One region of the Paenibacillus lutimineralis genome, then DNA from elsewhere that is predicted to be linked to it. Evidence: predicted binding sites of a transcription regulator. Region 1 holds the regulator's gene; each other region holds the start of a gene.
What was found. Region 1 encodes Rex, which represses fermentation and respiration genes when NADH is low (regulators of the CRP and FNR family bind a similar motif). Its sites were predicted from a motif close to TTGTGAAATATTTCACAA; they were not measured.
Positions count from the first base shown of each region.

Region 2: EI981_RS09225 (flavocytochrome c) is a predicted target of Rex. The motif match lies at 1,102-1,119, and genes of this name have one in related genera.
Region 3: adhE (bifunctional acetaldehyde-CoA/alcohol dehydrogenase) is a predicted target of Rex. The motif match lies at 997-1,014, and genes of this name have one in related genera.

Region 1 covers NZ_CP034346.1:2,495,474-2,497,683, forward strand. The annotation lists gene dinG (ATP-dependent DNA helicase DinG) at 1-855, shown strand, start outside; gene EI981_RS10555 (redox-sensing transcriptional repressor Rex) at 889-1,539, shown strand; gene EI981_RS10560 (amidohydrolase) at 1,529-2,210, shown strand, end outside.
Region 2 covers NZ_CP034346.1:2,224,028-2,226,237, reverse strand. The annotation lists gene EI981_RS09230 (DNA repair helicase XPB) at 1-913, opposite strand, end outside; gene EI981_RS09225 (flavocytochrome c) at 1,308-2,210, shown strand, end outside.
Region 3 covers NZ_CP034346.1:2,320,010-2,322,219, reverse strand. The annotation lists gene adhE (bifunctional acetaldehyde-CoA/alcohol dehydrogenase) at 1-861, opposite strand, end outside; gene EI981_RS09645 (Crp/Fnr family transcriptional regulator) at 1,321-2,037, shown strand; gene hemH (ferrochelatase) at 2,156-2,210, opposite strand, start outside.

The DNA.
Region 1 (2,210 bases):
GTACCGATTGATGTCAGCGCTCAATTAAAGGCATATTTCTTCGATAAGAAGAAGAGTGTAGTTATGACTTCGGCGACATTGACCGTTGATAAATCGTTTCAATATGTCATTGAACAGCTCGGTCTTCAGGAAGCGGCTAATACAGACCGTTTGATGACGGCGATGCTGCCTTCTCCATTCAATTATAGGGAGCAAGCATTAGTGCTCATACCGCGGGATTTCCCGAGTGTTAAGGGCAGCGTAGGCGATGATTATTTTATTCAGACTCTGGTGCGTTCTTTGGCGGATACAGCAATTGCTACCAAGGGGCGGATGCTTGTTCTTTTCACATCCTATCGGATGCTGCGACAAGTATATGACCCATTAAAAGAGCGGCTGTCCGATGAAGGAATCACCGTCATTGGACAGGGTATGGATAGTGGCAGCAGAACGAAGTTGACCCGTCGTTTTCAAGGGCAGCAAGCATCGGTGCTGCTCGGGACGAGCAGCTTCTGGGAAGGCGTAGATATTCCTGGCGAAGCATTGACGAGCCTGGCGATTGTCCGCCTGCCGTTCCAGCCGCCGAATCACCCGCTGGTTGAGGCTAAGAGTGAGCGGCTTCAGAGGGAGAAGAAGAACCCCTTCATGAAGCTGTCGGTGCCTCAGGCGGTTATTCGCTTCAAGCAAGGGTTCGGGCGTCTAGTCCGATCTTCTGCGGATCGAGGAATTGTCGTTGTATATGATACTCGCATCTTGGAATCTTATTATGGCAAATACTTTTTGTATTCTTTACCGGGACCGAAGATGGAGCATATGACATTATCGCAAATGGTTCCACGGATCTCAGAATGGTTAAACGATGACGAAGAGTCGTAATTTCTTCGAAATGCACCTGTAGGGGGAAAATATATGAAATCAGAAAAAATTTCAGATGCGGTTGTACGCAGATTGCCTGTATACTTGCGGTTTCTTAATGAATTAAGCCATCGCGAGGTCTTGACGGTTTCTTCCCAGGAGCTCGGACAGAAGCTGGATCTAAATCCAGCCCAAATCCGCAAAGATCTCGCTTATTTCGGCGACTTTGGTCGGAAGGGGATCGGGTATGACGTCTCATACTTGATCGAGAAAATACGGCAAATTCTGAATTTGGACCAGCAGATTAACGTGGCTCTCGTCGGAGCTGGTAATCTGGGACAAGCCTTGTCCAATTACAATACGTACGTGAAGGATAATATGCGGATTATCGCAGTCTTTGACGCCAACCCGGACAAGATCGGCAAGAAGGTCAAAGACATTACGATTCAGCCGATCGAGGAGCTGGAGCAGACGGTAAGAGACAAGCATATTCAGATCGGAATTATTACGGTACCTGATGTGGAGGCGCAGCGCGTTGCCGACCAGCTTGTTGCCGCAGGTATAGGGGCAATTCTCAACTTTGCGCCCACAATCATCAAGGTTCCTTCTGACGTGCGTATCCATGCGGCAGATTTCACAACAGACCTTATTAGTCTTGCTTATTATTTGCAGAGTGGAAAGGAATTACCGGAAAATGAGTCGTAAATGGTTGATTAAGAATGGTACATTTGCAGTGCTGGACGAGAAAAGTCCGATCGTCCATGGCTATATGCTGATCGAAGGAAATACGATTTCTTATATCGGCGAGGAGCGGCCTGAGGGCGTAGAAGGTGCGGAGACTTATGATGGCAAAGGCCTGCTCTTCATGCCGGGCCTCGTCAATTCACACGGGCATACGGCGATGTCATTGCTGCGTGGTTACGGAGACGATATGGTCCTTCAGGAATGGCTAGAGCAGAAGATGTGGCCGATGGAGGCGAAATTCACTCCTGAGGATGTATATTGGGGTGCTTCTTTATCTGTGCTGGAAATGGTCAAAGGTGGAACTACGACCTTCCTAGATATGTACGATCATATGGATCAAGTGGGTAAGGTTGTTGAGGAATCGGGCATCCGCGGTGTTCTAACACGCGGTGTTATCGGTCTCTGTCCGCCTGAACTGCAGGATCAGAAGCTGGCCGAAGCGATTCGCATTGCTCGTGATTGGCACGGGAAGGCCGAAGGACGGATTACAACAATGATGTCGCCGCATGCTCCGTACACATGCCCGCCGGATTATATTGAGAGGTTTGTGCAGGCAGCGCATGATCTTAATTTGCCATTACACACACATATGTCCGAGACACGAGCGGAGGTCCAACAAAATGTTGACCAGT
Region 2 (2,210 bases), 270 kb from region 1:
CATTGAACAGCCCCATATGCTTGAAGCCGTCTTCCTTCTTACTGCGATGCGTTAATATTTGATAGGTAGACACAGTAACTGCTCTAACCTGCTTCTTCTCCCCTGAATATTCACCGATCATGTCCGGCGTGAGCGTCGTCTTGCCCAGCAGTTCAGCGATCCATTGCCGTACCGAGGTTACGCTTGAGGTTAGAATCAAAGTCTCGCATTGGAACCGTTCCATAGAAGCAAGACCAATCACCGTCTTACCCGCCCCACAGGGCAGCACAAGCACGCCATTGCCCCCTGAGCCTTGCTCTTGATCCCGTGCAAATGCGGCGACGCTTTGCTCCTGATACGGCCTTAGCTTGAACTCAGCCCCATTCGAAGCAACATTTCTCAAGGCAAAAGAGAGCGATTGACCATCATGATACCCAACCTGATCGAGCACTGGATATCCCAAACGAGCCAATTCTTGTTTTACGCTGCCGCGATAGGCGGCCGGGAGCTTCATTCGCAGATCATCGATGCGAGCCAGTCCAAAGAACGACAAGCTGGGTTCCAGCTCCAACTGGCGAAGGATCTCTTCCTCCTCACCCTCCAGCCGTAGCATCCCCTTTTCGCCTTCGGCAGGGAGTAGCTTCAATTTTCCATACCTCGACACCGTCACCTGAATATCTGAGATCACGGCTGGAGGAAGCGCCCACCGAGATATCGACTCCAGAGTATTCACTATCTCTGCCGCAGTCTTCCCCCCGGCAGCCGCATTCCATAGCGATAGAGGAGTAATACGGTATGTATGATAATTAGCCGGACTCTTCACCAGCTCAGCAATCAGAATTAGTTGTGCCCGCGCTTCTTCAAAGCCGGGATGATTCTTCTCCAGCAATACCGTACCGTCCCTCTGTACAATACATGCTCCAGCTGTATTCAAGCGCTGCACCTTCCTTCATTATTTATTCTCACCCACCAGAAACTTTTCTCACTCCCAGTGACAATCTCCTAAGTAATAGCATCTCCAATCCCTCTGAAAAAAGACGAAACTGTTCATAACAACAACTATTATCATAACAAGAGATGAACTAACCTCCAAACGGTTTGTCATATATTGTATGTCAAAGTTTGTGAATAAAATCACTATCTCTATCCTTATCCTATATTACAATAAAGGGGATCTTAAAGAGCCAAATGCAAACGAAGGAGGGGATAACCGAAATGAAATGAGGCCGTGAAGAACTGATCTTCCACTTCTCATTTCAAGTTACACTCTCCTTTTTTATGCGCATCTTTAAGTTCTACTAGAAATAGAAAATGGAGGGGTTAAAATCATGCAGAAGAAAGCTGCAACAATCCTGATTCTCATGCTATCTTTCGTACTCGTCATCGCGGGCTGCGGAAGCGGGAACCAGAACAAGAAAGACAATCAAGGACAGAACGACACCAAAAAAGAAGAGGCCGCAGGCAATGAAGCTGTCTCAGGCGCATCGAAAACGACTTACACACCACTGGATCAGCTCCAGGACAAATACGATATCATCATTGTCGGTGCGGGCGGCGCGGGCATGTCTGCCGCACTTGAAGCCAAGAGCAAAGGCTTGAACCCTGTTATTTTTGAGAAAATGCCGGTTGCCGGCGGGAATACGCTTAAGGCTTCTTCGGGTATGAACGCGTCTGAGACGAAGTTCCAGAAGGAACAAGGGATTGAAGACAGCAATGATTTATTTTATGAGGAAACTTTAAAAGGTGGTCATGGCACCAACAACAAAGAATTGCTTCGTTTCTTCGTGGACAATTCAGCCAGCGCAATCGATTGGTTGGATTCCATCGGAATTCGATTGAATAATATTACGATTACCGGCGGCATGGGTGAGAAACGCACACACCGTCCTGAAGATGGATCAGCGGTTGGACAATACGTTGCCAACGGACTGCTGAAGAATGTCCAAGAACAGGAAATTCCGCTGTTCGTTAATGCAAATGTGAAGGAAATTACTGAAAAAGACGGCAAAGTAAACGGCGTTAAAGTTCTCTTTGACGAAAAAGATGAGAAGACCATTACTGCGGACGCTGTCGTTGTAACGACCGGTGGCTATGGCTCCAATATGGATATGATCTCAAAGGTTCGCCCAGACTTGGAAGGCCTCGTTACTACGAACCAAGAAGGCAGCACTGGCGATGGCATTCAAATGATTGAAGAGCTCGGCGGTACTACCGTGGATATGGATCAAATC
Region 3 (2,210 bases), 180 kb from region 1:
TTTATTTACAAAATAGCATCCGTTAGCTATCATTTTCTTCTTTACTTGATCGAAGATCGGTTCTTCGATAATAACCGCTTGTTCAGAAGCACAAATCATACCGTTGTCGAATGTCTTAGATAGGATGAGGTCATTTACGGCTTGATCGATGTCTGCACTCTTCTCGATGAAGCATGGAACGTTACCAGGACCTACACCTAAAGCCGGTTTGCCGCAGCTGTATGCCGCTTTAACCATTGCAGAACCGCCAGTTGCCAGGATGCAGGCAATGTCGTTATGATTCATCAGAGCATTCGTACGATCCATGGACGGATTCTCGATCCATTGAATGCAATCGGCAGGTGCGCCATGTTTAACCGCTGCGTCAAGCAAGATTTGAGCTGCTTCAGCACTGCAACGTTGAGCGGATGGATGGAATCCGAAAATAATCGGGTTACGAGTCTTGATCGCGATAAGGGCTTTGAAGATCGTCGTCGATGTCGGGTTGGTTACTGGAGTGATCCCCATGATGATACCGACTGGCTCGGCGATTTTCTGGAAGCTATCATATTCATTGTCTTCAATAACACCAACCGTCTTATCATACTTGATACTGTGGTAGATGTATTCCGTAGCGAACATGTTCTTAATGATCTTGTCCTCGTACACGCCGCGGCCAGTTTCTTCTACGGCCATCTTCGCCAAGTACATATGTTTGTCTAGACCAGCAAGTGCCATTGCCTGTACGATGGAATCAATTTGTTCTTGATCCATACCCATGAAAGCTTCTTGTGCTTTGTTTGCTTTGTCAATCAACGTCTGAACATACTCTTGCGCAGTTGGCTGTTGGACCTTGGTCGCAACTTCATTTTTAACGGCCATCTCTCTCATCCTCCTAAAGTTAATGGATGCACCTGTCTTTTAGGGTTCGTGAAATATTTCACTTGTAGGTTCATCCCTTGGAAGCTTTGTGCTTCTCTTTATGATTTGATCATAGCATATCGGTTTTCATTTGTATAGTGAATTTTTTCACATAGTTTAAAATAGTTGAAAACTTTCATCTTTGGGTGTATATTTTCATCATGTTCTTACATATAAGATGTTCCTTTTTGCTTGGTTCTAAACTTTAAGCAATTTAACAAACTAAGTTTCACGTTTAGCGAACATATTTGTAATTGGATAACGCTTCCAAAGTGAAATTAGTCACAATGTTAAAAATTAGACACTTTTAGACGTATTAGAGGCGACCCAAAATCAAATAATCGTTATATAATTAATTTAAAATAATTTAAAATTTTCAGAAAATTTAGAACAAATTCCGTATAAAAGGGGAAATCGATGATGAGTGAAAGCGTAAATACCACCATGCCCCGCGGCAATACAAGTTGTTTCTCCGAGCAAAACTTCAATAGGCTTCTTGTTACGATGAAGGATAAATCTTATCCCGAGGGAACGCATCTTTTCTGGGAAGGCGATCTTTCCGATAAGCTATTCTACATTAAGCGCGGGCGAGTAAAATTAACCAAATCCACCGATGAAGGCAAAGAACTTATTCTATATATGTATGGTCGCGGCGATATGGTCGGACAGGCCGATCCTTTCTTTAGTATGAAGCACAGCTTCACCGCTGAAGTGATCGAAGACAGCGAGGTCGGTGTAATCGAGCAGAAGGATCTGGAGATCATGATTTGTCAGCATTGCGATTTTTCAATCGATTTCATGAAATGGATGGGAATCCATCACCGACTGACCCAGACTAAATTCCGCGACCTGATGATGTACGGCAAACCTGGTGCGCTCACTTCTACTCTGATCCGTCTTAGTAATACTTACGGTGAGCCCTATGGAGACTCCATTCTTATTAACAAGAAAATCACGCATACCGACTTGTCCAACATGATCGGTGCTACCCGTGAGAGCGTTAACCGTATGCTCAGCGATCTGCGCAAGAAAGACGCGCTCGAATATGTGAACGGCATGATCGTCATTAAAGACCTTGTTATGCTACAGGACATGTGCCACTGTGAGCTATGTCCGAATGAAATTTGCCGGATCTGACGATCGGTCCGGCACCATCCCCTTAACCTTCATCTTCCCCATCAGGAAGATGAAGGTTTCTTGTATTCACAGAACCTGTTAGTATGTCGAGTCTGGATTACAGCTATATTTAATTCGTTCAGTCTGTCCAGCCCATGGCATTCTTCTTCACCTGCTGGGATAGGAAATCCAGC